Regions from separate parts of the Actinosynnema sp. NPDC050436 genome, predicted to be linked through region 3. Evidence: riboswitches for the same ligand, from Rfam matches in the RefSeq annotation. Region 3 holds a riboswitch; each other region holds the start of a gene.
The links. Region 3 has a riboswitch for S-adenosylmethionine ahead of AB0I60_RS33065 (aminotransferase class V-fold PLP-dependent enzyme). Riboswitches for the same ligand answer to the same signal wherever they lie in the genome.
Positions count from the first base shown of each region.

Region 1: it holds a riboswitch for S-adenosylmethionine, as region 3 does, so the genes downstream of both, thrC (threonine synthase) here and AB0I60_RS33065 (aminotransferase class V-fold PLP-dependent enzyme) in region 3, are expected to answer to the same signal.
Region 2: it holds a riboswitch for S-adenosylmethionine, as region 3 does, so the genes downstream of both, AB0I60_RS25595 (ATP-binding cassette domain-containing protein) here and AB0I60_RS33065 (aminotransferase class V-fold PLP-dependent enzyme) in region 3, are expected to answer to the same signal.

Region 1 is NZ_JBFAJV010000005.1:378,817-388,479, reverse strand. It holds gene AB0I60_RS16645 (VOC family protein) at 1-79, shown strand, start outside; gene AB0I60_RS16640 (TSUP family transporter) at 48-848, opposite strand; gene rpsT (30S ribosomal protein S20) at 1,034-1,294, shown strand; gene holA (DNA polymerase III subunit delta) at 1,470-2,450, opposite strand; SAM riboswitch class I at 2,549-2,664, shown strand; gene thrC (threonine synthase) at 2,676-3,938, shown strand; gene AB0I60_RS16620 (hypothetical protein) at 4,017-4,469, opposite strand; gene AB0I60_RS16615 (DNA internalization-related competence protein ComEC/Rec2) at 4,535-6,832, opposite strand; gene AB0I60_RS16610 (ComEA family DNA-binding protein) at 7,111-7,824, opposite strand; gene AB0I60_RS16605 (DegV family protein) at 7,910-8,749, opposite strand; gene octT (diglucosylglycerate octanoyltransferase) at 8,761-9,492, opposite strand; gene AB0I60_RS16595 (histidine phosphatase family protein) at 9,489-9,663, opposite strand, start outside.
Region 2 is NZ_JBFAJV010000011.1:140,900-150,562, forward strand. It holds gene metG (methionine--tRNA ligase) at 1-1,058, shown strand, start outside; gene AB0I60_RS25580 (TatD family hydrolase) at 1,096-1,935, shown strand; gene AB0I60_RS25585 (transglycosylase family protein) at 2,210-3,652, shown strand; gene rsmA (16S rRNA (adenine(1518)-N(6)/adenine(1519)-N(6))-dimethyltransferase RsmA) at 3,663-4,541, shown strand; SAM riboswitch class I at 4,628-4,720, shown strand; gene AB0I60_RS25595 (ATP-binding cassette domain-containing protein) at 4,918-5,928, shown strand; gene AB0I60_RS25600 (methionine ABC transporter permease) at 5,925-6,608, shown strand; gene AB0I60_RS25605 (MetQ/NlpA family ABC transporter substrate-binding protein) at 6,635-7,441, shown strand; gene AB0I60_RS25610 (DUF4184 family protein) at 7,443-8,174, opposite strand; gene AB0I60_RS25615 (4-(cytidine 5'-diphospho)-2-C-methyl-D-erythritol kinase) at 8,320-9,285, shown strand; gene AB0I60_RS25620 (ABC-F family ATP-binding cassette domain-containing protein) at 9,308-9,663, shown strand, end outside.
Region 3 is NZ_JBFAJV010000019.1:89,496-99,158, reverse strand. It holds gene AB0I60_RS33085 (keywimysin-related RiPP) at 1-4, shown strand, start outside; gene AB0I60_RS33080 (asparagine synthase-related protein) at 5-1,795, shown strand; gene AB0I60_RS33075 (RluA family pseudouridine synthase) at 1,801-2,730, opposite strand; gene lspA (signal peptidase II) at 2,727-3,326, opposite strand; gene AB0I60_RS33065 (aminotransferase class V-fold PLP-dependent enzyme) at 3,349-4,665, opposite strand; SAM riboswitch class IV at 4,706-4,820, opposite strand; gene AB0I60_RS33060 (potassium/proton antiporter) at 5,022-6,494, opposite strand; gene AB0I60_RS33055 (DUF167 domain-containing protein) at 6,693-6,974, opposite strand; gene AB0I60_RS33050 (TetR/AcrR family transcriptional regulator) at 6,967-7,518, opposite strand; gene AB0I60_RS33045 (SRPBCC family protein) at 7,572-8,012, shown strand; gene AB0I60_RS33040 (sigma-70 family RNA polymerase sigma factor) at 8,084-8,632, shown strand; gene AB0I60_RS33035 (sigma-70 family RNA polymerase sigma factor) at 8,629-9,360, shown strand; gene AB0I60_RS33030 (hypothetical protein) at 9,362-9,484, shown strand; gene ileS (isoleucine--tRNA ligase) at 9,647-9,663, opposite strand, start outside.

The sequences.
Region 1 (9,663 bases), on a different contig from region 3:
CGGCCGGTTCGCCACCGTGGGCGACCCGATGGGCGCGACGTTCAAGGTCATCCAACCGCCGCCTTCCACCCCAGGCTGACCACCAGCGCCACGACCACGGTCAGGAACACCCGCCGGACGAACGCGGACCCGCGCCGCACCGCCAGCCGCGCCCCGAACACCGCACCGCCGAGGTTGCACACCGCCAGGACCAGACCGAGCCCCCACAGCACCTTGCCGGTCGGGACGAAGTAGAGCAGCGCGCCCAGGTTCGTCGCCACGTTCACGATCTTGGCCGTCGCCGACGCCCGCAGGAACGCGAAGCCCACCAGGCCCACCAGCAGGAACACCAGGAACGCCCCGGTACCCGGCCCGGCCAGCCCGTCGTAGAAGCCGACCACCGCGCCACCCGCCGCCATCACGCAGACCTGGGCGACCCGGCCGAACCTCGGCGTCTCGGCCACGCCGAGGTCGGGCTTGCGCCACGTGTAGAGCCCGACACCGACCAACGCGACCAGCACCACACCGTTGAGCACCCCGGGTTCGAGCGCGCCCGCAAAGGCCGCCCCACCCGTGGCCCCGGCGAACGCCGCGACCGCCATCGGGATCGCCGACGCCCAGTCGATCGTCGTCTGCCGCGCGTACGCACCGACTGCGGAAGCCGTGCCGACGACCGCCGCGACCTTGTTCGTGGCCAGCGCGTAGAGCGGCTGCCCACCTGGCCCGACCAGCAACAACGCCGGGAGCTGGATCAGCCCGCCCCCACCCACCACCGCGTCCACCGCGCCGGCGAGGGCGGCGGCCACGCAGAGGAAGAGGAGGCCGGCGAGCGTCACCTGCCCGAACCCGGGCCAGTCCAGAGCGGTCATCACCCGATCAGGGTAACCGGACGCGTGTACTGTTTTTCCGCCGAGGACCGGTGCGCGCTGCCCCGAGCAGCCCTGATAACCTCGGCAGCCGTATCGCGCGGCATTCCGCAATGGAGGAAGCCCACTCCGGTGGGGCCGATCACAGCGCGATGCGACCCCAAGACCGAGGAAACGGTGGCTTTCGCGTGGCGAACATCAAGTCCCAGCTCAAGCGGATCAAGACGAACGAGAAGGCGCGGCTGCGCAACAAGGCCGTCAAGTCGTCGCTGAAGACCGCGATCCGCAAGTTCCGTGAGGCCGCCGAGGCGGGCGACAAGGACAAGGCCGTCGCCCTCGCCCGCGAGGCTTCCCGCAAGCTCGACAAGGCCGTCACCAAGGGCGTGATCCACGCCAACCAGGCCGCCAACAAGAAGTCGGCCCTGGCCCGACGCGCCAACCAGATCTGATCACCCGGATCTGAGCAGAGCTCCCGAAGCGCCGCCCCTCTCCGGAGGGCGCGGCGCTTCGCTTTTCCCGGCACCCGGCACCCGTCCCACGTGCCGCGCCGCACCACACCACGCCGTCGGTCCCGCGTGCCGCACCGTCCGTGCCGCACCGTCCCACCGCAACGCCGCTCCGGGCTCAGCGCCGCCCGTACGCCGCGACGATCCTGAGCACCGCCCGCTCCAGGGCGTAGCCCGAGTCGGCGGCCACCCCCTTCACGTCGGCGTTGAGCCCCGCGACCACCGACATGGCCGCCGCCAACCCGTCACCGTCCCAGCCGCGCGCCTGCCCCTGCGCCTTCTTCACCTTCCACGGCGGCATCCCCAACTCGCCGGCCAGCTTGAAAGGATCGCCCCGCCCCACCGCCGAGACCCGCGCGATGGTCCGCACCGCGTCGGCCAGCGCGTCGGCCACCAGCACGTGCGGCACACCGGTCTGGGTCGCCCAGCGCAGGGCCTCCAGCGCGCCGCCCCGGTCGCCCATCACGGCCTTCTCGGCCACCGCGAAGCCGGTCACCTCGGCCCGCCCCCGGTGGTAGCGGTGGACGGCGTCCGCGTCGACCTTGCCGCCCGTGTCGGACACCAGTTGCGAGGCCGCCGCCGCCAGCTCCCGCAGGTCCGACCCGATCGCCTCGATCAACGCCCCAACCGCCTCCGGGTCGGCCTTGCCGCCCGCCGAGCGGATCTCGTTGCGCACGAACGCCTCGCGCTCGGCCGCCTTGGTGATCTTGGGGCACTCGGTCACCGCCGCCCCGGCCTTGCGCAGCGCGGCGGGCAGCTCCTTGGCCACCTTGCTGCGCCCGCCGCCGGTGTGCACGACGACCAGGGTCACCCCGTCGGCCGGCGCCTTGGCGTAGGCGATGACCGCCTCGGCGATCTCCTTGCCCGCCTCCTGGGCGGCGTCCAGCGCGATCACCCGCCCCTCTGCGAACAGCGAGGGGCTCACCAGTTCGGCCAGCTCAGGAGGGGTGAGTTCAGTCACCTTCACCCTGGTCAGGTCGGCCTGCGGATCGACCTGGCGAGCCACGGCCAGCGCACCGCGCACCGCGCGCTCGACCAGCAACTCTTCCTCGCCGACGACCAGGTGCACGGGGTCTGGAGTAACTGCGGACGCGCTCACGGACCCGATCCTCCCACGCCCCGGAACGCGTCCGGATGGTGGACGGATCTGGCTGCCGGTCGGGATCGTGCCGTAAGTTGGACGCCACAACTGAATACCGCTCATCCAGAGGGGCAGAGGGATCGGCCCGAAGAAGCCCCGGCAACCCGTCGCGCAGCGTCCGCTGCGACGACCACGGTGCCAATTCCGACCCGCGACGCGGGAAAGATGAGGAGATACCTCGCGATGACTGCTGTCAGTGTGCCCTCGGCCACCACCTCCTTCGACCTCGGCCCGGCTCGTGCCCTGTCGTGTCGTGAATGCGGCCACGAGACCCCGCTCGCGCCGGAATACGCCTGTCTGGAGTGCTTCGGGCCGCTGGAGGTCGCCTACGACTTCGGCCGCGTCCGCCGCGAGGACATCGAGGCGGGCCCCCGGTCGATCTGGCGCTACCGCGGCCTGCTCCCGGTCCCCGCCGACGTCGAGTCGCACCCCAACACCAACCCCGGCGCCACCCGCCTGGTCGAGGCCGACCGCCTCGCCAAGGCCCTGGGCGTGCGCAAGGTCTGGGTCAAGGACGACACCGGCAACCCCACCCACTCGTTCAAGGACCGCGTCGTCGGCGTCGCCCTCGCCGCCGCCCGTGAACTGGGCTTCAAGGTCCTGGCCTGCCCCTCGACCGGCAACCTGGCCAACGCCGTGGCCGCCGCCGCCGCCCGCGCCGGCTGGCAGTCGGTCGTGCTGGTGCCCTCCTCCCTGGAGCAGGCCAAGATCCTCATGACCGCCGTCTACGACGGCAACCTGATCACCGTCGACGGCAACTACGACGACGTGAACCGCCTCGCGCAGGAGCTGGCCGCCGAGCACGAGGACTGGGCGTTCGTCAACGTCAACGTCCGCCCCTACTACGCCGAGGGCTCCAAGACCCTGGGCTACGAGGTGGCCGAGCAGCTCGGCTGGCGGCTGCCCGACCAGGTCGTGGTGCCCATCGCGTCCGGCTCGCAGCTGACCAAGGTCGACAAGGCGTTCCGCGAGTTCGGCGAACTCGGCCTGGTCGAGGCCACCCCGTACAAGGTCTTCGGCGCCCAGGCGACCGGCTGCTCCCCGGTCGCGGCGGCGTTCAAGTCCGGCCAGGACGTGGTGTCCCCGGTCCGCCCGGACACGATCGCCCGCTCGCTGGCGATCGGCGCCCCGGCGGACGGCCCGTACGTGCTGGACGCGGTCCGCCGCACCAACGGCGCGATCGAGGACGTCACCGACGAGGAAGTGGTCGAGGGCATCCGCCTGCTGGCCCGCACCGAGGGCATCTTCGCCGAGACGGCCGGCGGCGTGACCGTCGCCACGGCGAAGAAGCTCATCGAGACCGGTCAGCTCGACCCGGACGCCGAAACGGTGCTGCTGATCACCGGCGACGGCCTGAAGACCCTCGACGCCCTCGGCAACCGCGTCGGTCCCCGCGCCAACGTCCCGCCCTCGGCCGAGGCCGTGCTGAACGCGCTGAAGGACTGATTCCGCCCGACCGGCTCGCGCGCCACGCCCCCGCCCAGGAGGTGCCCGGCGCGCGGGCCGAACGCGCCACCGGACCGGTCACAAGACGATGTCCGGAACCCGCAGCCACCCGGTGCGCGGGAACGACGAGAGTTCGGGCAGCAGGTACGGCCCGACCTCCTCGGTCTCGGCCCGCCACGCGGTGAGCTGCTGCGGCCACGGTGACGCCGTCTTGTGCCCGTTGTACCGGTTCGCGCGCCAGTCCTCGGGCGCTATCGACAGGTCGTCGTCGAACAGCGCGTCGGCGATCTCCTGGTACGCCTCCTGCGGCGAAGCCACCTCCACGGTGCCCACGGTCCTCGTGACCTTCGCCCGCGCCACGATCCCCCGGCTGCCTGTCGGCAGGTCCTCGCACAGGTAGAACTCGAACGACGGCCTCAGGTCCGCCGTGGGCCACGGGTGCGCGGAGTAGCCGGGCTGCCACAGCGCCCAGCCGAGTTCGCGCGGCGACCAGCCGGTGTGCAGCCGGACCCAGGTGTTGCGGTCGCTCATGGTCGTGCTCCTCTCGTCGGCCCGGTCGCTCGACCGGGCAGCGTTCTGGTCTTCCGGCGGCCGGTTCAGCCGCCGTTGTTCAGCGGGTCGCCACGGCGGACGACCCGAGGCCCTCCCGGGCCGGGCAGGACGGCGGTGTCACCGTCCCGGTCGGTGCGCAGCACCAACGCCCCGCAGCGCGCCAGGGCGTCCACCACCACCCCGCTGGGGTGGCCGTAGCGGTTGCCCGCCCCGACGCTGACCAGCGCGACCCGGGGCCGCACCGCCGCCAGGAACTCCGGCGACGAATAGCGCGACCCGTGGTGCGGCACCTTGAGCACGTCGGCCCGCAGGTCGACGTGCCCGCCGAGCAGCGCCGCCTGCCCGGCCAGCTCGACGTCGCCGGTCAACAGCACCCGGCCGAGCGGGGTGGTCGCCCGCACCACCACGGACGCGTCGTTGACCGCCGTGTTCTCCTCGCCGCGCGGCACCGCCCGGGGTCCCAGCACGTCGAGCTCCAGCCCCGGCCAGCTCAAACGCTGCCCGACCGCCAGCTCCACCACCTCGACCCCGGCACCGCGCGCCAGCGCGACGACCTGCCTCCACGCCCACTCCGGCTGCCGCGACGGCCCCACGGCCACCGCGCCGACCTCCCGCTCCGCCAACACCGCCGCCAGCCCGCCCACGTGGTCGGCGTGGAGGTGGCTCAGCACCACCAGCGGCACTCTCCGCACGCCCAGCCGGTGCAGGCAGGCCAGCACCGCCGCCGGCTCCGGCCCGGTGTCGACCAGGACCGCCTGGTCGCGCTCGGCGGTGGCCAGGACGACCGCGTCGCCCTGTCCCACGTCGCACGCCACCACGCCCCACCCGGGGACCGGCCAGCGCGGCGCGACCACGCCGACCGGCACCAGCACGACGACCGCCCCGGCGGCCACCGCGAGGAGCACCGCCCGCAGCCTCCGCAGCCGGAACACGCCCGAGGCCACCAGCACCGCGCCGACCAGCAGCAGCCCGCCCGTCCAGCCGTCCGGCCACGCCACCGCCGCACCGGGCACCGCCGCCGCGTGCCGGCCGACCGTGATCAGCCACCACGTGGCAGGCCCGGCCACCTCGACCACGAACCGCGCCGTGTCGAGGTGGACCTGCGCCACCACGGCCGCCAGCACCCCGAGCACCGTCGCCGGTGCCACCACCGGACCCACCAGCAGGTTCGCCACGACCGCGACCAGGCTGACCTGGCCCGAGATCCCGGCGACCAGCGGAGCAGTGGCGAGGTGCGCCGCCGCCGGCACCGCGAGTGCCTCCGCCACCCCGACCGGCACGCCCCGGTCGCGCAGCCGGCCCGACCACCGGGGAGCGAGCAGCACCAGCGCCGCCGTGGCGACGACGGACAGCCCGAACCCCGGATCGACCGCGAGCTGGGGATCGTGCAGCACCAGCACGACCACCCCGGCCGCCAACGCGGGCAACGCCGACTTCTCCCGCCCCAGCACCAACGCGAGCAGCGCCACCGCACCCATCACCGCCGCCCGCAGCACACTCGGCTCCGGACCGGCCAGCACCACGAACCCGACCAGCGCCGCCATCCCGCCCACCGCACACCCGCGAGGGCCGAAGCCCAGCAGCCGCAACAGCAACAGCACGGCGCCGCACAGGATCGCCAGGTTCGCCCCGCTGACCGCCAGCACGTGCGCCAAGCCCGAGGTGCGGAACTCGTCCACCACCCTGGACGACAGGCCCGACGTGTCGCCGACGACCAGCGCGGGCAGCAACCCCGCAGACTCCGGGTCGAGCGTGCCGCTCGACTCCCGCAGCCCTGCCCGCAACGCCTCTGCCGCCCGCTGCCACACGGGTGCCGGCGTGACGTCGCGCGGCGGACCACGGACCCTGAGCATGGCGACGGTCAGCTCACCGGCCTTCGCCGGCGCGAGCGTCCCGCGCGCGAGAACCCGTTGTCCCGGAAGCAGTTCCCGCCACGCCGCAACCGGAGCGAGCACCACCACCCGCCCGCCGTCGTCCACCACCTCCGCCCGGATGAGGACGAGGTCGACCCCGCCGGCCCGCGACCCGAACCCCTCGGACCGCAGACCGCGCGGTCGGTCGGACAGTTCGAGGCGCAGCGACGCCAGGCCGCCCTGCCCGGCCGCAGACCGGAGCGGGTGGTGGGCGGACTCGTGGAGCTGCGCGCCGATCCAGCACGCCGCCACCGGCCCGACCACGGCGACCGCCACGGCGGCCGGCCGCCACCGGCGAAGGGCGACGCCACCCACCGCCGCGAAGACGAGACCGAGGGCGACGCCCGCCCACCACGTCCAGAGCAGCCCGGCCAGAGCGGTCGACCAGACCGCCAAGGCGGCGGGTACCAGGTGGGCGCGAGAGCTCACGGCCCGGTGCGCCGGTCAGGGCTGTGATCGACGCCCCGGGACCGGTGATGGGTCCGCCGGACGCCACGGGCGCGTGGCAGATGTCGTGTCATGAATACCTCCGAAGTTCTTGTCCTTTGTGGACAGCAGCGGTCAACAGGCATCGTTGCCGGACGGGGTTCATCCGTCGGCTGGTGCGGAGCGGTGGCCGGGATGCGGTGACGAGGTCGGGTGTTGCGTGCGAAACGGTCGGAGTGGTGCGGAGTCCGAGGAACTGGCTGGGTACAGGAGGTTCCGGGTCAGAGGCGGACCAAGTCGCCGAGTTTGGCCAGTTTGGCTTCACCTATCCCTTCGATCTCGCCGAGTTGTTCGATGGCCGTGAACGGGCCGCGTTTCAAGCGGCGCTCCACGATCCGCTGGGCGGTCACCGGACCTACGCCGGGTAGTGCGTCCAACTGCTCCTTCGTCGCGGTGTTGAGGTTGATCGGTTCGCGGTGGGTCTCCGGGTCCTGGGGTGGGATGCCGACGGCGATCTGCTCGCCGTCGGAGACCCGGCGGGCCAGGTTGAGGCTGCGGAGGTCGGCGTTCGGGTTGGGACCGCCGGCCGCCTGGACGGCCTCGGCGACGCGGGCACCGCTGGTGACCGTCACCAGGCCGGGTTTCGGGACCTCGCCCACGACGTTGACGATCACGTGCTCCGGGAGCTTGGTCACCTCGGCCGCGAGCGGCAGGGACGGCGGCGCCTCGGGCTCGGGCGGCTGCCACCAGAGGCTGAGCGCGACGGCCAGCGCCACGCCGGCCAGCACGCCGCTGAAGATGATCGGGCGCCGGGGTAACGCGAAGTTCGGCCACCGGCCGCGCAGCAAGGCGCGCAACCGGCCGGGCGGCTCGGCCCCGCCGGACGAGGTGGCGAAGACGACCAGCGGGGTGTCGTCCGCGCGGTGCTTGCCCTGGTTCTGGGTGATCAGGGCGTCGAGGCGGGCTGCGGTGGTATCCGGTTTCTCGTCGAACATGTGATCGACACTAGGCTGATCGGAGCAGCGCGCCCAGCGTCGACCTCAGATCTGTGGACAGAGATCCGGGGCTGTGGACAACCGGCTACTCGTAGCCGCCGGGGAGGACCACGACCCCCAGCACGCCGGGGCCGGTGTGGGCCCCGATCACCGCTCCCACCTCGGAGATCAGGCAGCCGGCCGAGCCGGGCACCCGCTCGTCCAGGCTGGTGGCCAGCTCGGCCGCCCGCTCCGGAGCGGCGAGGTGGTGCACGGCCAGGCCCACCGGACCGGGACCGGCGGCAGCCGCTGCCAGGTCGACCAGCCGCCCGATCGCCCGGCTCGTGGTGCGGACCTTCTCCAGCGGCACGATCCGCCCGTCGTCCACGTGCAGCAGGGGCTTGACCGCCAGGGCGGTGCCGACCAGGGCCGCCGCCGCGCCGATCCGGCCACCCCGCCGCAGGTGGTCGAGGGTTTCCACGCAGAAGAACATCCGGGTCCGCGCCGCCGCGTCCGCCGCGGCCTTCTCGGCGAGCACGCCGTCCGGGGTCGAGGACGCGGCCAGCGCCGCGAACCCCAGGCCCATCCCGGTGGCCCGCGAGTCCACCACCCGGATCCGGTCCGGGGCGACCTCCTCGGCGGCCAGCCGCGCCGCTTCCCAGGTTCCCGACAGCTCGCGGGACAGGTGCACCGACACGATCTCGTCCGCGCCGTCGGCGAGCACCGAGCGGTACACCTCGGCCATTTCGCCCGGCGTGGGTCTCGAAGTGGTGACCCTGCGGTGCTCCCCCAGGGCCGAGGCGAGTTCCGCCGGACCGAAGTCGACACCGTCCAACATGCTCCGGCCGTCCACCGCGACGTGCAGCGGGACGACCCGGATGCCGTGCCGCTCGGCGAACCCCTCGGGCAGGTACGCCGTGGAGTCGGTGACGATCGTGGTGGACACGAGTGCCGAGACTACGGCTCGACCGCCCCCGAGTGGCCGACCGCCACGGAAGCGATGAGATCCGCCATCGCCGCGCCGACCAGCGCGTGGCCCTCCCAACCCCAGTGCATACCGTCCGGGTTGCCGTGCCGTGACCGCACGTGGTCACCGACGAGCGCAGGCACGTCCAGCAGCGGCACGTCCACGCGCGAGGACCACGCCCGCATGGCGCGCTCCGCAGCCGGACGCCCCGTGTGCACGCTCGCGTACGCCGGGGACACGTGGACGGACGGCGTCATCCCGACCGCCGGCACCTCCGGCTCGAACGCGTGCACGGACCGGACGCACGAATCCAGGTAGCGCACCGTCAGGTGCGGCGGCAACGCCACCGGATGCCCGCCGAGCAGCCGGGAAAGCCCCGGTTGGAGAGCCCGGTACGCGCTCCGGGCACGCCGCCGCAGGCCGTCCGGACGGAGGTAGCGCAAGCCTTGCCGCAAAAACGTCGGCAACGGCGACGGCAACGTGTCCATGTGTCCCACGGCGAGCACAAGCACGTCCGTGTGCGGCAACAACGACCACACGCGCGGATCACCCGTCAACGCCCACCAGGCGTCACGAGCCGTCCAGCCGAACCCCGCCACCAACTCCGCGCGCCCACCGAGCGCCGTTGCTGCCACGTTGGGCCACAGGCGCGGGTTGTCGGCGGGCAAAGGCCCCTCAGGGCCGTGGAACGTCAGCGAATCACCGAGTACGAGCAGCCTCACCGGGTGGTTCCGGCGTTGTACGACGACAGCCGCCAACGCCCGTCACCCCGGGGACGCCGGGTGAACACCGTCCAGTGGCAGTTGCCGATACCGCCGAGCAGCGACCACCGGTCCACCGGCAGGTCCAGCAGCTGCCCGGTCAACGCGCTGATCAGCCCGCCGTGCGCGCAC
Region 2 (9,663 bases), on a different contig from region 3:
GGCGCGACCAGCCGCTCAAGCGGTTCTACGTGTGGTTCGACGCGGTGATCGGCTACCTCAGCGCCTCGGTCGAGTGGGCGCGGCGCTCCGGCGACGACGACGCCTGGAAGGAGTTCTGGACCGGTGACGCCCAGGGCTACTACTTCATGGGCAAGGACAACATCGTCTTCCACTCGCTGATCTGGCCGTCGCTGCTGCTCGGCCAGAACGGCCAGGGCGCGAAGGGCGGCGAGCCCGGCGTCTTCGGGCCGCTGAACCTGCCGACCGAGGTCGTCTCCAGCGAGTTCCTGACGATGAGCGGCTCGAAGTTCTCGACCTCGCGCGGGACCGTCATCTACGTGACGGACTTCCTGCGCCAGTTCGGCCCGGACGCGCTGCGCTACTTCATCTCCGTGGCGGGCCCGGAGAACCAGGACACCGACTTCACCTGGGACGAGTTCGTCCGGCGCACGAACTTCGAGCTGGCCAACGAGTGGGGCAACCTGGTCAACCGGTCGATCTCGATGGCGCACAAGAACGTCGGCGCGATCCCGACGCCGACCGCGCTCACCGACGCCGACCACGAGCTGCTGTCCCTCTCGCGCGGCGCGTTCGGCGTGGTCGGCGACGCGCTGCGCCGCTCGCGGTTCAAGCAGGCGTCGGGCGAGGCGATGAAGGTGGTCGGCGCGGCCAACCGGTACCTGTCCGACCAGGAGCCGTGGAAGCTCAAGGACGACCCGGCCCGCCGGGACACCGTCCTGCACACCGCGCTCCAGGTCGTCCAGGACGCGAACACGCTGCTCACGCCGTTCCTGCCGCACTCGGCGCAGAAGGTGCACGAGGCGCTGGGCGGCACCGGCGTGTGGGCGGCGCAGCCGCAGATCACCGAGGTCGCCGACCTGGACGTGCCCGACCGCGAGTACCCGGTGCTGACCGGTGACTACGCGGGCGAGCAGGCGAAGTGGGAGTCCACGCCGATCCCGGTCGGGCGGGTGCTGGCCAAGCCCGCGCCGCTGTTCGCCAAGCTCGACCCGGAACTCGCCGAGGTCGGTCCCGAGTGGGCACCGATCGTCCGGTGAGGCCGGTCCTCCCCACCCCGCGCCGGGGCGGCGCGCGGTGACCAAGCGACGCGGTGAGCGGCCACCGGTGCCGGAAGTGCTGCCTGCACCGGTGGTCGATGCCCACACCCACCTGGACGCCTGCGGGGCGGAGACGCCCGACCAGGTGCGGGACGTGCTCGACCGGGCCAACGCCGCCGGTGTCGACCGGGTGATCACGGTCGCCGACGACCTGGCGTCCGCGCGGTGGGCCGCCGAGGCGTCCACGTGGGACGACCGGGTGTTCGCGGCGGTCGCGCTGCACCCGACGCGCACGTCCACCTTCACCGACGCGGACCGCGCGGAGCTGACCGCGCTGGCCGCCCGGCCGCGCGTGGTGGCGATCGGTGAGACCGGTTTGGACTACTACTGGGACTACTCGCCGCCGGCCGCGCAGCAGGAGGCGTTCCGGTGGCACATCGAGCTTTCCAAGCTCTCCGGCAAGGCGCTGATGATCCACGACCGGGACGCGCACGACGACGTGCTGAAGGTCCTGGACGAGGAGGGCGCACCGTCCACAGTGGTGTTCCACTGCTTCTCCGGTGACCTCCGCTTCGCGCGCGCGTGCGTGGAGCGCGGGTTCGTGCTGTCCTTCGCGGGCGCGGTGACCTTCCGCAACGCGGGGGCGCTGCGGGAGGCGGCGGCGTGGGTGCCGGCCGACCACCTCCTGGTGGAGACCGATGCCCCGTTCCTGACACCGCACCCCTTCAGGGGACGCCCCAACGAGCCGTACTGCGCGAACTACACGCTCCGGGATCTGGCGACTCTGCGTCACGTGGAATTGGCCGAACTCGCGTCAACTGTCACCCGAAACGCCGAGCGGGTCTTCAACCTCGGTGACGTGGTGCAGTCGCAGTAGTGCTTACGACGAATGGCGGACAGACTTGCTCCCCTATCGGGGTGACTGGAATCACAGAGCCCGCAGGGGTGTTTGCACAACCCCCGCGCACCCGTTACGGTCCCGTGACCGTGCCCCCGGTTTCGTTCGCGGGGCGCAGCCCGCAGTCGGGGCGGGTGACACACCAGAAGCGATGAAGACACCACACACGCGGGAGTTGCCGGAGATCACGAGCTGACCGCCGACACCGAACGTGTGCGCGAGACCTTCGCGCCTTCAGGAGGTATGGAACCCCGTGAACTCGTTCAACGAGGACACCGACTGGTTTACTCCCGTGCAGGTCGACCAGCAGCCGCCCACCAGCGTGGACGTCCTGGACAGACCGGAGCCCGGGTGGTCCGAATGGGACACCGCGGTCTTCAGCATCACGCCGGACGACGTCCTGGAGGTCCTCGGACCCGACGCGGACGACCTGCTGGCGAGCGCCAACGTCGACGTCGACGAGCTGATCAAGCTCATCAACGCCGAGACCACGCTCCTCCCGCCGATCATCATCCCGGACGAGGTCTCCCAGGACCGGACCGCCGAGGGCCAGGCCGCCGAGCAGCCGAGCGCCCCGCCCGCCGCCCTGGTCGAGGCCGCCGGGAAGTGGAAGCGCCGCTTCCTCAAGGCCGCCGTCGCCACCGTGCTGGTGACCATCTCCGGCGGTGGCGCGACCGCCATCGCCATGGACAAGTCCGTCACGGTCGACGTGGACGGCGAGGCCAAGACCGTCCGCACCTACGAGTCCACCGTGGGCGAGATCCTCGCCGACGAGGGCATCGCGGTCGGCGAGCACGACGCGCTCAGCCCGTCGCCCCAGGCCAAGGTCGGCGACGGCGGCAAGATCTCGCTCGACCGGGGCCGGCTGGTCAAGATGACCGTCGACGGCGAGCAGCGCGAGGGCTGGGTCCGCTCGGTCACCGTGGACGAGGCGCTCGACCAGCTCGAGGTTGCCGACGAGGGTGCCTGGGTCTCCCACGACCGGGGCATGGCCGTGCCGCTGGGCGGGATGTCGCTGGAGGTCAAGAGCCTCAAGACCATCACGCTCTACGACGGCGGCAACGAGCCCAAGCAGCTCACCACGACCGCGCTGACGGTCGACGAGCTGATCGAGGCCGAGAAGATCGAACTCGGTCCGGAGGACAAGCTGGAGTCCGCCGGGGACCTGCGGATCACCAACGGCGCCGAGGTCCACATCAGCCGCACCGGCGTGTCCGTGATCAACGCGACGGAGGCCGTCGAGCCGCCCGTCGAGGAGGTCAAGGACGACTCGATGATGAAGGGCTCCAAGGAGACCGTCGAGGCGGGCGAGCCGGGCGAGCAGATCGTCACCTACCGGGTGACCATCAAGAACGGCAAGGAGACCGGCCGCGAGAAGCTGGGCGCGAAGGTCACCAAGGAGCCCAAGGCCAAGAAGGTCAAGGTCGGCACCAAGCTCCCGCCCGACGGCGAGGTGTGGGACCGGCTCGCGCAGTGCGAGGCCACCGGCAACTGGGCCATCAACACCGGCAACGGCTACTACGGCGGCCTCCAGTTCGACAAGCGCACGTGGGACTCCAACGGCGGCGGCCAGTACGCCGCGTACCCCCACCAGGCCACCCGCGAGCAGCAGATCGCCATCGCCACCAAGGTGCGCGACGCGCGCGGCGGGTACTCGGCGTGGCCCCACTGCCGGTCGCAGCTCGGCCTGCCGTAGATTTCCGGCGGTGACCGAAGCTGCTTCCTCGGCCGGCCCCGGGAGTTCCCTCCTCGGGCCGGCTGATGTGCGTCGGCTGGCTGCCGAGTTGGACGTCCGGCCGACCAAGAAGCTCGGGCAGAACTTCGTCCACGACCCGAACACGGTCCGCAAGATCGTGGCCTCGGCAGACCTCGGCCCGGACGACGCGGTGCTGGAGGTGGGCCCGGGACTGGGCTCGCTGACCCTCGCGCTGCTGCCCGCCTGCGCCTCGGTGACCGCCGTCGAGATCGACCCGGTGCTGGCCGCCCGGCTGCCGCTGACGGTGGCGGAGCGCGCCCCCGGGCTCGCCGACCGGCTGACCGTCGTCGAGGCCGACGCCCTGCGCGTCACGGCCGACCGGTTCCCGGTCCCGCCCACCGCGCTGGTGGCCAACCTCCCGTACAACGTGGCCGTGCCGGTGGTGCTGCACCTGATGGCGCTGCTGCCGTCGCTGCGCACCGGGCTGGTGATGGTGCAGGCCGAGGTCGCCGACCGGATGGCCGCCCGGCCGGGCAGCAAGGTCTACGGGGTGCCCAGCGTGAAGCTCGCCTGGTACGCGGACGCCCGCAAGGCCGGACCGGTGTCGCGCTCGGTGTTCTGGCCGGTGCCGAACGTGGACTCCGCGCTGGTCGCCTTCACCCGCCACGAGCCGCTGTCCACTGTGGACCGCGTGCGGCTGTTCTCGTTGGTGGACGCGGCTTTCGCGCAGCGCCGCAAGATGCTCCGGGGCGCGCTCGCCGGGTGGGCCGGCTCGGCCGCCGAGGCGGAGCGGCTGCTGGTGCTGGCGGGGGTCGACCCCGGCCTGCGGGGGGAGCAATTGGACGTCGGAGATTTCGTCCGGATAGCCGAGGTTTCCTCACCGCAATAGCCGATGATCTTTCGGCCGAAAGTGTGATTTGACGAACGATCCTCATGCAGGCTTGCGTTCAAGCCTCTGCGTCAGGTGTACTCGTGCTGCCATCCCGAGCGGCCGAGAGACCTGGCTCTACGACGCCGCAGCAACCACCTCCCCATGGAGGCAGGTGCTTCAGCCAGGATCGATGGAGGATCACGTGCCCAGGATGCTGCTCACGCGCCGGCGAGTCGTCGACCACGGCCGCCGCACGGTTTCGGGCTGTCGCAGCTAATCCGCCTCGGCGCATTTTCGAGTCCTCGTCGTCCCTTTCGGGACACCCTTCTTGAACCGGCCTTCGGACGCGCACGCCACGAGCGTGCGCTGCCGCGTGCAGTCGTGGAGCGAAATCGTGATCACTGTCGAGAACCTCACCAAGACCTTTCCCGGAAGTACCGGTCAGGTTCGCGCGCTGGACGGCGTGAACCTGGACGTCGCCGCCGGCACCGTCCTGGGCGTCGTCGGCCCCAGCGGGGCGGGCAAGTCCACGCTGGCGCGGTGCGTCGCGCTGCTGGAGCGCCCCGACAGCGGCGCGATCCGCGTCGACGGCACCGACCTGGTGTCCCTCGGCGGACCGGCGCTGCGCGCCGCCCGCCGGCAGATCGGCGTTGTGCCGCAAGGGGATTCGCTGCTGCGCCAGCGCACCGCCGCCGGCAACGTGGCGCTCCCGCTGGAGTCGGCGGGCGTCGCCGGCCCGCAGCGCCGCACCCGCGTCGCGGAGCTGCTCGACCTGGTCGGCCTCACCGACAAGGCGGGCGTCTACCCCGACCAGCTCTCCGGCGGCCAGCGCCAGCGGATCGCCGTCGCGCGCGCCCTGGCGGCCAGCCCGTCCGTGCTGCTGGCCGACGAGCCGACCTCCGCGCTCGACCCCGACACCACCGGCTCCGTGCTGACCGTGCTCGACCGCGCGCGCGCCGAACTCGGCGTGACCGTGCTCGTGGTCACCCACGACATGGGCGTGGTCCGCAAGATCTGCGACGACGTCGCGGTGCTGGAGGACGGCCGCGTGGTCGAGCACGGCAAGGTGCTCAGCCTGGTCGCCGACGCCTCCTCGCGCACGGCCGCCTCGCTGCTGCCCGCCGTGGACCAGAACCCGGCCGCCGAGGGCGCGTACGACCGCGTCGCGGACGTCGTGCTGGTCGGCTTCGCGGCCGTCGGCGCGCTGCTGCCCGAGGCGACCAGCCGGTTCGGCGTCGACCTCAACCTGCTCGGCGGCGGCCTGACGCGGCTCGGGGAGACCCCCGTGGCGCGGTTCCGCGTCGGCCTCACCGGCGAGCGCGCTGACTCGGCGCTGGAGTGGATCTCGGAAGCGGGTGGCGCGGTGCGCCGAACACTGGCAGGGCCCCAGGGAGTAGCTGCGTGAGGTCTGCGACACCCTGGTCCACCGTGCTGGACGACGTCCTGGTCGCCACCGGCCAGACCGTCTACATGGTGGGCGTCTCCACCCTGATCGCCGTGGTTCTCGGCATCCCGCTCGGCGTCTGGCTGCAGCTCACCGCCCCCGGTGGGCTGCGGCCCAGGCCCGTGGTGCACAAACTGCTCGGCTTCGTGGTCGACCTCGGCCGGTCCATGCCCTTCCTGGTGCTGCTGATCGTGTTGATGTCGTTCACCCGGTTGATCCTCGGCGGCACGATCGGGCCGACGGCGGCCATCGTGCCGCTGGCGGTCGGCGCGATCCCGTTCGTCGGGCGGCTGGTCCAGAACGTCCTGTCCGAGGTGCACGTCGCGGTGATCGAGGCCGCCGTGACGACCGGGGCCTCCACCACCCGCATCGTGCGCAGCGTGCTGCTGCGCGAGTCGCTGCCCGCGCTGGTCAACGCCATCGGCGTGACCGCCATCGCCCTGCTCGGCTACTCGGCCATGGCCGGCGTGGTGGGCGGCGGCGGCCTCGGCGACCTCGCCGTGCGCGAGGGCTACCAGCGGTTCAACGACCGCTACCTGTGGGCGACGGTCGTGGTGCTCGCCATCGTGGCCACCCTGATCCAGTTCGCGGGCAACCGCATCGCGCGCGGCGTCGACCGCCGCCGCCACGCCTCCGTCTGACACACCTCTCCGCAAAAGGAAATGACATGCGCATTCGTGCTGCCCTCGTCGCCGTGCTGCTGACCGCAGTGGGCTGCGGCAGCGGCCAGACCGGTGCCGCCTCCGACCCGGAAGCGGCCCTGAAGGTCGGCGTCAGCCCCGTCCCGCACGCCCAGGTGCTCAAGTACGTGGCGGACAACCTCGCCGAGGACAAGGGCCTCAAGATCGAGGTCGTCGAGTTCACCGACTACGTCCAGCCGAACACCGCCCTGGTCGACGGCTCGCTGGACGCCAACTACTTCCAGACCATCCCGTACCTGGACACGTTCAAGGCGGAGAGCGGCGCGAAGCTGGAGTGGATCGGCCCGGTGCACGTCGAGCCGCTCGGGGTGTACTCCAAGAAGCACAAGAAGCTCACCGACCTGCCGTCCGGCGCGAAGGTCGCGGTGGCCAACGACGCCACCAACGAGGCCCGGGGCCTGCGGCTGCTCGCCGACAACGGGCTGATCAAGCTCAAGGCCGGCGCGGAGAAGACCCCGTCCATCCGCGACGTCGCGGAGAACCCGAAGAACCTGGAGTTCGTGGCGCTGGAAGCGGCCCAGCTGCCCCGGTCGCTGGAGGACACCGACGCCTCCGTGGTGAACGGCAACTACGCGATCGACGCCGGCCTCAAGCCGTCCTCCGACGCGCTGGTGCTGGAGAAGGCCGAGGGCAACCCCAATGCCAACGGCCTGGTCACCCGCGCCGAGCTCAAGGACGACAAGCGGATCAAGGACCTGCTCGCCCTGCTCCAGTCCCCGCAGGTCAAGGACTACATCAAGACCACCTTCTCCGGGTCGGTCCTGGCGGTCTGAGTCAGCGGTCCGCGGTGGCGCGCTCTCCCCGGAGAGCGCGCCACGCGCCGTAGAGGGCCACGCCCGCCAGCGCGCCGGTCACCACCGTGATCGACCCGCTGACCAGGACGTCCGTCGAGTTGTCGCCGGTGGTGGTGAACGCCGCGAACCCGGCGGTGAACACCGCCAGCGCGGTGCGGACCAGGGCCGGGCGAGCCGGGGGCGCGTACCGGGCCGGGACCGGCCGGCGGGGCATCCGGGAGAGCTGCCGGGCGCACCAGGCGAGGGTGACCAGGGCTCCCAGGACCGTGCTCAGCCACTGGGCCAGCGCGAAACCGGGCATCCCGAGGACGTCGTCCTCCAGCGCCGGGAACAGCCGCACGCCCCAGCCGTCGTGGTGGGTGAAGGCGTCCCACGCGAAGTGGGTCACCACGCCGACGAGCGCCGAGGCGGCGGCGGCCGGGCCGAGGCGCGGCGCGGGCAGGTGCGCGACCCGGGACCGGACCGCCGCCGGGGCCAGCGCCAGCAGCGGGCGCAGCAGCACCGCCCGGTACAGCGCCAGGGCGGCCAGCGCGATCGGCACGTCCACCACGACCAGGCCCCACCAGGTGTGGGTGTAGTCACCGCCGACGGGGCGCAGCAGCGCGAAGTACGGCAGGTCCGGTGCCAGCGAGCCCGCGACCAGCGCCGACGGCACCAGCGGCCGGCGGGCCAGCGGCAGGACGGCGGCGACGTGCGAGGCGGTGAACGGCATACCCGCATTCGACCACCCCGGCCCGCGCCCGGACCCCGTGGGCACGGGTTCTCCACGGTTCCCCCGCAGGTCCCGCCGAAGCTCCCGGCGCAGGTCGCGGCCGGGTGGCAGCGAGCACCCGGCGGACGCCCGTAGGCTTCATGGCGTGCTCGCCGTAGTCCCACCCCCGGTCACCGTCCGCGTCCCGGCCAAGGTCAACCTGCACCTGGCGGTCGGTGACCCGCGCGCGGACGGCTACCACGACCTGGTGACGATCTTCCAGGCGCTGTCCCTGACCGACGAGGTGACGGTCGCCGTCGCCGACGACCCCGGCGTCGAGGTGCGCGGCGAGGGCGCGGACTCCGTGCCCACCGGACCGTCCAACCTCGCCTGGCGGGCGGTGCGGGCGCTGGCCGAGCACGTCGGCCGCGACCCCGACGACCCCAAGGTCCGGGTGTCGATCCGCAAGACCATCCCGGTCGCCGGCGGCATGGCGGGCGGCAGCGCGAACGCGGCGGCCACCCTGGTCGGCCTCGCGTCGCTGTGGCGGCTGGAGGTCGGCCGCGACGAGCTGGCCGGGCTCGCCGCCGGGATCGGCGCGGACGTGCCGTTCGCGCTCTACGGCGGTACCGCGCTGGGCACCGACCGGGGCGACCAGATCGTGCCCGTGCTGGCCCGGCACACGTTCCACTGGGTGCTGGCCTTCGACCGGCGCGGCCTGTCCACGCCCGAGGTGTTCGACGAGCTCGACCGGCTGCGCGCCGACGGCGACCCGCCCCGGGTGGGCGCGGCGGAGGCCGTGCTGGAGGGGCTGGCGTCCGGGGACCCCCGGCAGCTCGCCCTCCTGCTGGGCAACGACCTGCAGGCCGCCGCCGTGTCGCTGCGGCCGAACCTGCGCCGCACCCTGCGCGCCGGGGTGAACGCGGGCGCGCTCGCCGGCATGGTCTCCGGGTCCGGCCCCACCTGCGCGTTCCTGTGCACGGACGCCGACTCGGCGGTCCGGGTGGCGGCCGAGCTGGCCGGCGCGGGGGTGTGCCGCACCGTGCGCGTCGCGCAGGGGCCCGTCCACGGTGCGCGGGTGATCGGGACCGAGGAGACGCCTCGGCCGACCCCGCCCGAGGTCCACGCTTGATCTCCAGACGAAGGTTGTGTTGATGGCCAACTTGGTCAACTTGGAGAACGTCTCCAAGTCGTTCGGTGTTCGTCCGCTGCTGGACGGGGTGTCCCTCGGGGTCGGCGAAGGCGACCGGATCGGCGTCGTCGGGCTCAACGGCGGCGGCAAGACCACGCTGCTGGAGGTGCTCGCCGGGCTCGCCCCGCCGGACGAGGGCCGGGTCAGCCAGACCCGGGGCCTGCGGATGGCCGTGGTCACCCAGCGCACCGAGCTGCCGCCCGGCTCGACGGTGCGCAACGCGGTGATCGACCCGCTCGGGTTCGACGCCGAGCACGAGTGGGCCGCCGACGCCCGCGTCCGGTCGATCCTCGACGGCCTGGGCATCACCGCGCTGGG
Region 3 (9,663 bases):
CTGAGTGGTGCGCGGATTCGTCGTGCTCCCCGACACCCCTGCCGCCGACCGGGCGGTGGGGGTGTCGGGCGACGGCGGGGACGTCGTCGCCCGACACCCGTCCGGCAGGGCACTGCTGGTGGTGGTCGGGCCGGCCGAGCCGGTGGTGCGGGCGCGGGCCGGGCGGGTGGTCCTGGTCGCGGTCGGGTTCTGCCCGGTGACCCCCGATCAGCTGGCCGCGCACGCCGCGCGGGTGCGGTCGGTCGCCGACCTCGACCGGGTCGCGCTGCCCGGCAGCTCCCACCTGGTCGCCTCGGTGGACGGGCGGGTGCGCGTCCAGGGGAGCCTGTCCGGGGTGCGCCGGGTCGCGCACGCCCGCGTCGGGGGCGTGCCGGTCGCCTCGGACCGGGCCGCGCTGCTGGCCCGGCTCGCCGGCACCGGGATCGACGAGGACGCGCTCGCGGTGCGGGTCGTCTGCGGGGACGCCGTCCCCCCGCCGCTGGGTGAGCGGAGCACGTGGCGGGGCGTCACCACCGTGCCCCCCGACCACTGCCTCCTGCTGGGCGACCGGGTCGTGCGGCGGTGGACCGCCCCCGAGCCCGCGCTCCCGGCGGCCGAGGGCGTCGCGGCGGTGCGGGACGCGCTGGTCGAGGCGATGGGCCACCGCCGGGGCGTGCGCTTCAGCGCGGACCTGTCCGGCGGGCTCGACTCCGGCTCGCTGTGCTTCCTCGCCGCGCACCACGGCGTCCCCGACCTGCTGACGGTCCGGGTGGCCGGCTCCGACCCGCACAACGACGACGCGGTCCACGCGGCACGGGCGGTCCGGTCCCTGCCGCACGCCGAGCACCTGGTGCTGTCGCCCGCCGACCTGCCCGCCCTGTTCACCGACCCGGCGCGGGCCACCGACACCGACGAGCCCACCACGTGCACCCGCACCGACGCCCTGGAGCGCCACGTCGTCGGCCTGCTCGCCGACCGGGGCTACCACCACCACGTCGGCGGGCACGGCGGCGACGAGCTGTTCCTCCCGGTGCACGGCCACCTCCACGGCCTGCTGCGCCGCGCCCCGGTGACCGCGCTGCGGCTGCTGCGCGCCCACCGGGCGGTCGAGCGCTGGCCGCCGGCCGAGACCCTGCGCGGTCTTCTCGCCCGGCCCGGCACCGTCTCCGGCTGGTGGCGCGACCAGGCCGCCGGCCTCACCCGGCCCGGGGCACCGCAACGCGGTCCCCTGTTCGGCTGGGGCCTGAGCCCGCTGCGCGCCTCCTCGTGCGCGACGCCGGAGGCCGTCGCCACCGCACGGGCGGCGTTGCGCCGCGCCGCCGACGACGCCGAGCCCCTGGCCGCCGACCCGGGGCAGCACCAGACGGTGCTGGTGCTGCGCACCGCTGCGGCGGGCTACCGGCACCTGGCCGCCCTGCACGCCGAGCAGCACGTCTTCCTCGACCTGCCCTACCTCGACGACCGGGTCCTCGACGCCGTCCTGTCCGTCCAGGCGCACCACCGCTCCACGCCCTGGCAGTACAAGCGGCTGCTCGCCGAGGCCATGCGCGGCATCCTGCCCGAGCCGCTGCGCCGGCGGCAGACCAAGGGCGACTTCAGCGCCGAGGCGTACGACGGGCTGCGCCGCAACGCCGCCGCCGTCCGGGACCTGTTCGCGGACTCGCTGCTCGCCGAGCGCGGGCTGGTCGACCCCGACCGGGTCCGGCGGCTCACGGAGACCGCGCACGTCGTGGAGGACCACCAGTTCGCGGTGGAGGACCTCATCGGCTGCGAGGCGTGGCTGCGCGCCGGGTCCGTCGTCGGCCCGGCGCGGTAGCGCGGTCAGCCCTCGGCGCGCAGCAGTTCCAGCGCGTCGGCCAGGTCGGCCGGGTACTCGCTGGTGAACGAGACCCACTGGCCGTCGGCCGGGTGGTAGAAGCCCAGCGTGCGCGCGTGCAGCCACTGCCGGGTCACGCCCAGCCGCTTGGCCAGCACCGGGTCCGCGCCGTAGGTCAGGTCGCCCACGCACGGGTGGCGCAGCGCGGAGAAGTGCACCCGGATCTGGTGGGTGCGCCCGGTCTCCAGGTGCACGTCGAGCAGCGACGCCGCCCGGAACGCCTCGACCACCTCGTAGTGGGTGATGCTCGGCTTGCCGTTGGCCATCACCGCGAACTTGTAGTCGTGCTTGGGGTGGCGGTCGATCGGCGCGTCGACGGTGCCCTTGATCGGGTCCGGGTGGCCCTGCACCAGCGCGTGGTACAGCTTGTCGACCGTCCGCTCCTTGAACGCCTGCTTGAGCGCCGAGTACGCGTGCTCGCTCTTGGCGACCACCATCACGCCGGTCGTGCCGACGTCCAGCCGGTGCACCACGCCCTGCCGCTCGGCCGCGCCGGACGTGGCGACCCGCACCCCGGCGGCGGCGAGCCCGCCGACCACCGTCGGGCCCGTCCAGCCGGGGCTGGGGTGCACGGCCACGCCGACCGGCTTGTCGACCACGATGATGTCGTCGTCCTCGTGCAGGACCTCCAGGCCCTCGACGGCGATCGCCTGCACCTGCACCGGGCGTTCCGGCTCGGGCAGCGCGACCTCCAGCCACGAGCCCGCGACCAGCCGGTCGGACTTGCCGGCGGGCTGGCCGTCGAGCACCACGTCGCCGGCCTCGGCCAGGGTCGCCACGACCGTGCGGGACAGGCCGAGGAGCTTGGCCAGGCCCGCGTCGACGCGCATCCCGTCCAGCCCGTCGGGCACGGGCAGCGTGCGGTAGTCGCTCATGCGTCCTCCACCGGCTTCACGTGGCGGGTCCCGTCGTAGTCGCGCTGGAGCGCGGCCATGATCACGATGATCGCGCCGCCCACGCAGATGCCGGAGTCGGCGATGTTGAACACCGGGAAGAACGTGCCGTAGGGCTCGACGACCGAGATGAAGTCGACCACGTGCCCGCGCAGCGGTCCCGGCGACCGGAACAGCCGGTCCACCAGGTTGCCCGCCGCGCCGCCCAGCACCAGCCCGAGGCCGACCGCCCAGCCGACCGACCGCAGCTTGCGGGCGATCCACAGGATGAACCCGACCACGCCCACCGCGATCAGGGCGAGGATCACCGTCCAGCCCTCGGCCAGGCCGAACGCCGCGCCGGAGTTGCGCAGGAACGACAGGTAGACCAGTCCGCCGAGCAGCTCGACGGGTTCCCGGCCCTCCAGCTGCTCGACCGCGACGACCTTGGTCGCGACGTCGAGCGCCAGCACCACCGGGGCGATCGCCGCGAGCAGCGCCACCCGGCTCTTCGGGGGTGGCGGCTCGGCGGTGCCGCCCGGGTCCGGGTCGACCGGGGCGGCCCGGTGCTCCGGACCGGTGTTGGGATCGGTGCTCACCGGGCCATTGTCCAGCATCCGTTCAGCGCAGGAACGGCGGGAGCGCCCGCTCGTCGTCCTCCGGCACCCACCGGCCGTCGACGACCCGGTACCGCCACCGCGAGCCCTCGACCACCAGCGACCGCAGCGCCGCCACGAACCGGTCGACGTGCTCGGCGGTGCTGCCCAGGCCCAGCGACGCGCGCAGCGCCCGGTCGCCCTCGGTCAGCCGGTGCACGGCGACGTGCGCGCAGAACGCGCCGTCCCGCACGCCGATGCCGTGCTCGGCGGCGAGCGCGGCGGCCAGGAAGCCGACGTCCTGCCCGTGCACCACGAAGCTCACCACGCCCACCCGGTCCTGCCCGGGGCCGAACAGCGACAGCTCGTGCGCGCCGGGCACGGTCGCCAGGCCGGCGCGCAGCCGGGCCAGCAGCTCCCGCTCGTGCGCGGTGGTCTGCTCCCAGTGCCGGCCCAGCACGTCGCAGGCCACCGCGAGGGCGTGCACGCCCACGACGTTCGGCGACCCGGCCTCGTGCCGCTCCGGCACCGCCGACCAGGCCACGCCCAGCCGGTCGCCGTGGTCGGTGACCCGCGCGGTCGCGCCGCCGCCGACCAGGTACGGGTCGGCGGCCTGGAGCCAGTCGGCCCGGCCGACCAGCACGCCGGTGCCGAACGGGGCGTAGACCTTGTGGCCGGAGAGCACCGCGTAGTCCACGTCCAGCGCCCGCAGGTCCACCGGGCGGTGCGGGGCGAGCTGCGCGGCGTCGAGCGCGACCCGGGCGCCGTGCCGGCGGGCGACGGCGGCGAGTTCGGCCACCGGCCACACCTCGCCGGTCACGTTCGACGCGCCGGTCACCACGACCAGCCGGGGGCCTTCGGGGGTGGCGCGCAGCGCGCGGTCGAGCTCCAGCACGGCCTCGGCGGGCCTAGCCGGGGTGACCAGGCGGCGCACGTTCGGGCCGCGCCACGGCAGCAGCGCCGCGTGGTGGTCGGTGTCGAACAGCACCACGGAGGTGTGCCGGGGCAGGCTGCGGGCCAGCAGGTTCAGCGAGTCGGTGGTGTTGCGGGTGAACACGACGGTGTCGGTGTCGCGGGCACCGAGGAAGCGGCGCACCGAGTCGCGGGCCTGCTCGTAGACCCGGGTGGACACCTGGGAGGCGAAGCCCGCGCCCCGGTGCACGCTGGCGTACCAGGGCAGCAGCTCGTCCACGGCGTCGCGGACCTGCTCCAGGCAGGGTGCGCTGGCGGCGTGGTCGAGGTTGGCGTACTCGACGCGCTCGCCGGTGACCAGCGGGACGCGCAGCGACGCCCCGACGACGCGGGGCAGGGCGGCGATCGATCCGGGAACTGCGACGGTCATGACAACCTCCGACGGGTCCGGCGGACTCCGTGGCATGGGAGGCCCGCGCTTGCCCGACGCCCTGCGCGCCAGGCCAGGTCCTCATCGGGGGCACCCCACCGCGGTAGGAGGGTTGCCGGCCAGCTAGCCCGAGCTTCGCGCTGGCACTCATGACCTCGGGACCGAAGTTAGCCCACGGCACCGCGCCGAGTCGAGGCCCGTTCACGATCCGGGAGCCCGCCCGCCGCTTCCGCCCGCCGTGCGGGAACCGCCAGGGCCCGGCGGCTCCCGCAGGTCACGGCGGCGATCACCGCACCGGTCCGCCCGCCCGGTACCGCCCTCCGGGCGCGACCGGGATCACAGCGGGGACCGGCGGGTCACGGCAGGCCCGCGTCGCCCTTCCACCGGGCGTAGCGGCCGGCGCGGTCGACGGCGCGGATGCGCTTCTCGGCCGCCGTGCGGGCCGCGTCCGTGCAGACCACCAGCAACTGGTCGTGCACCTGGAGGCGGGTGGTGGCCTGCGGGGTGAACCCGTCGTCGCCGCGCACCACCAGGCTCACCGCCGCGCCCGGCGGCAGCCGCAGCTCGCTGAGGTAGACGCCGTGCAGCTTGGACCCGGTCTGGATGCGCACCTGGAGCAGCTCCGCGCCCAGCTCGTCCAGCGCCGAGGAGTCGACCTGGACCTCCTGCGCCTCGCCGGAGCGCACCAGCCCGAGCCACTTCGCCATCCACGGCAGGGTCGAGCCCTGCACCACCGTCAGCAGGATGACCAGCACGAACACCACGTCCACGAGCTGCTGCGCGCCGTCGAAGCCCTGGATGAGCGGGATCAGGGCGAACACGATCGGGACCGCGCCGCGCAGCCCGGACCACGAGATGAACACCTGCTCGCGCCACGGCACCTTGAACGGCAGCGCCGCGCACAGCACCGACACCGGCCGGGCCAGCAGGACCAGCACGCCGCCCGCGACCAGCGCGGGGATCAGGGACTCGAACAGCCGGCCGGGCGAGGCGTACAGGCCCAGCAGCACGAACAGGCCGATCTGGGCGATCCAGCCCAGGCCCTCGGCGAAGGACAGCGTGTCCGACCGGTGCGGCAGGCGGGCGTTGCCCAGCACGAGGGCCGCCGTGTAGACCGCGAGGAACCCGGACGCGTGCGCCAGGTCGCCGGCCGTGTAGGCGAGCAGGCACACCGCGACCGTGGCCAGCGGGTACAGGCCGGTGGACGGGAGTGCGGCACGCCGCAGCCCGACCCCGCCCAGCCACCCGAGCGCGACGCCGATCGCGCCGCCGGCGAGCAGCTCGTAGGCCATCAGCGCGGGCGCGGTCCACGTCACCGGATCGGGGGAGGCGAGCAGCACCACGGCGATGTACACCGGGGCGTCGTTGAGGCCGGACTCCAGCTCCAGCGCGCCGATCAGGCGCTTGCCGACGCCCACCCCGCGCAGCACGCTGAACACCGCCGCCGCGTCGGTGGACGACAGCACCGCCCCCCACAGCAGGGCCGTGCGCCAGTCCAGGCCGAGCAGGTGGTGCAGGCCGAGGCCGGTCAGCCCGACGCTGACCGCGACGGACACTGTGGACAGTGCGATCCCCAGCCCCAGGGCGGGTTTCACGGCGGTCCAGCGGGTCGTCAGGCCGCCCTCGGTGAGGATCAGCACGAGCGCCACGGTGCCCAGCGAGCGGGTCAGGTCGGCGTCCTCGAACTGGATGCCGAGCACGGACTCGCCGAGCAGCACGCCGATGCCCAGGTACAGCAGGAGCGAGGGCAGACCGAGCTTGGTCGACACCCGCACCGCGATGACGGAGAGCAGCAACACCGCGGCGCCGATGCCGAGAAAGGCCGTCACACCACCCACTCGACCTCCAGTTGTTCACTCGGTGGTGTGCATTCTCCCCCGCTGACGTCGATTTGGACTAATCCGGCACCGGCTGTGCCCACCGGGGCCGCGCCGGGCGGTTGCGGTGCGGCGGGGCGGGGTCCACGGTGGACGCACCGCCGTCGACCATCCACATCGGACCGATCGTCCGCTCGGACGACCCGCCGGTCAGCCGTCGAGGAGCCGCGCGAGGCGTTCCCGGGCGTCGGCCGGGGCCGGGTCGAGCTCGACCACCTTGTCCCGGCCGCGTTCGCCCCGCACGATCCGCACGTCCCGGCTGCGCACGCCGAACGCCCCGGCCACCGCCCTGCGCACGGCCTCGTTGGCCCGGCCCTCCACGGCGGGCGCGGCGACGGCGACCACCAGCGCCGTCCCGTCCCACCGGCCGCCCACGGCGTCGCGCTTCGCGCCGGGCTTGACCCGGACGCCCAGCCGGAACGGGTCAGGCACGGGAGGTCACCGAGGCGAGGGTGTCCTCCAGCAGGTCGCGGCGGCCGTCGACCACGTGCGGCGCGGCGGACATGAGCTGGGCCTGGCCGAGGTAGACCGAGTAGGCGAGCACGGCCCGGCGGCGGGCGGCGGCGGGCGGGAACCCGATGGCGCCGAACAGCTCGACCAGGTAGCCGACCCGCCGGTCGGTGACGCGGCGCAGCACGGGCGCGACCGCCGGGTCGTCCTTGGCGGCGAGCATGGCCAGCTCCACGGCGCTGGCGCGCGGGTCCTCCAGGACCAGCCCGAACAGCTTGCGCAGCCGGCCGTCCGGCGTGGGCTCGCCCTCGACCAGCTCGATCACCGCCTCGGTGTGCTCCCGCTCCCACCGTTCGAGGGTGGCCTTGAGCAGGGCTTCGCGGTTGGGGAAGTGCCAGTAGGCGCTGCCCTTCGTCGCGCCGAGCCGCGCCGCGAGCGGTTCCACGGCCACCGCCGCCACCCCGCCCTCGGCCAGCGCCCGCAGGGCCACCTGGGTCCAGTCGTCCTTGGTCCGGCGTGCTCTCACTCCCCGTACGCTACCGTATGGTCAGTTCCATACGGCACCGTACGGAGGTTGCGATGATCGAGAACGTGCACGAGCGCCGGCTGCCCGGCGACGGCTGGGTCGACCGCGTGATCGAGCTGTGGCCGAGGGCGTGGCCGCCCCTGGTCCTGGACCGGCCGCTGGGCGTCGGGGCGGACGGCGGGCACGGGTTCGTGCGCTACCGCTGCACCGCGTACGAGCCCGGCAGACGGGTGGAGTTCACGTTCGCCCCCGGCCTCGGGCTGGTCGGCGCGCACGTGCTCGAAGCCGTCCCCGGCGGCGTCCGGCACACGCTCACCGGTCGCCCGAACGGGTGGATGTTGCTCGGCTGGCCGCTCGCCGTCCGCTGGCTGCACGACGCCCTGATCGAGGACCTGCTCGACAGCCTGAGCATCGCCGCAGGTCAGGACATCAAGCGTGCCCGCTGGTCGTGGTGGGTCCGGGTGCTGCGGGCCGGAGCGCGCCGACTGGCCTGAACCGCCGGCATCCACAACCCTCCTCGGCACCCGTCTACCGGGTAGCCGGACGCCGACCAGAGGGAGGGTTCGTGACACCGGGAGACTCCGATGACCACGCGGCCACCTTCGGCGACTTCTACCACCGGGAGCGCACCCGGCTCTTCCGGTTCGCCGCCGTCATGTCCCCGCACCTGGACCACGAGTCCGCGGTGCAGGAGGCGTTCGTCAGCGCGTGGCGCACCTGGCCCTCGATCGCCCCCGCCGCCCGCCGCGCGTGGCTGGTCAAGACGATCCGCAACCTGCTGGTCGACCAGTCGCGGCGGCGGGAGCGGCCCAGCGAGGTGACCGACGAGGTGGTCGCCCGCTCCCGGATCCTGGTGCAGCGGCACCGCGAGGCCGAGGCGTGGCACGAGCTCAACAGCACCCTCGCCGCCATCGCGCGGCTGCCCGACCAGCTGCGGACCGCCCTGGTGCTGCGGTTCTGGGACTTCACCGACGACGAGATCGCCGACGTGCTGGGATGCAGGAGGGACTCCGTCCGGCGGTACGTGTCCGAAGCGCGGGCCAGGGTCAGCGAGGTGGTCGGCAACTCCGAGCGCCGGGTGCGGGGCTCCCGGCGCGGGAAGGGGACAACATGACGGACGACGACGCGCGCCGCAACTCCCGCCCCGGGCTCTCGACCTCGGACGGCGGCGGCCTCGACCCGCTGCTGGACGAGCTGCGCGACGAGCTGACCGAGGCCATCCCCGACGACCCGGCCAGCGACGACCTGGGCGTGGCCGCGATCATCGCCCAGGGCCCGCCGCCCCGCAGCGCGCCCGAGCGGCACGCGGCGCTGCTCACCGCCGCCCGCGCCGGCGACCGGGGCGCGCTCGACGCGCTGGTCACCGAGCTGACCCCGCTGGTGTGGCACGTCGCCCGGGGCAACGGGCTGGACCAGGGCGTGGCCGAGGACGTGGTGCAGACGGTGTGGCTGAGCCTGCTGCGGCACCTGGACCGGATCGCCGAGCCGCGCGCCCTGGCGGGCTGGCTGATCGTGACCACCCGGCGCGAGGCCCAGCGCGCGTGGCGCGAGGCGAACGGCCGGGCGGCGCTGTCCTCGGACTCGGCGGTCGACGTCGCCGACACCCGCTGGCTGCCCGAGACCGAGGCGCTGCGCGACGACCGCGACCGCCGGCTGTGGCGGGCGTACTCGAACCTGCCGAGGCGCTGCCAGGAACTGCTCCGGCTGACCGTCCTGGCCGGCCGCGCCGAGTACCGCGCGGTGGCCGAGGCCCTGTCCATGCCCCGGGGCAGCATCGGCCCGACCAGGGGCCGCTGCCTGGCGACCCTGCGCACCCTGCTGGAGCGCGAGGGAGGTGCTTGACATGCCCGACGAGCTGAACACCTGGCTGAACGACCTGGTGGACGTCCTCGACCCACCGCCGCCGTACCTGGCCGACCAGGTCGGGGTGCTGCTGACGATCGCCCTGGCGTTCCGCGCCGCCTGACCGCCTGCGCCCGTCGAGGGGGCGGCGGCAGCGCGGAGGTGGCAACCGAGGCGGGGGCCTCGGGGAGCGCCCCCGGGCGGCGCAGGGGGGCGGCGGCCGGGGGTGGCAGCGGAGAGGGGGCGCGGCCGGGCGATCCCGGCCGTGCCCCCTCCCGTCGTGCGGTCAGACCTTCGTGACCG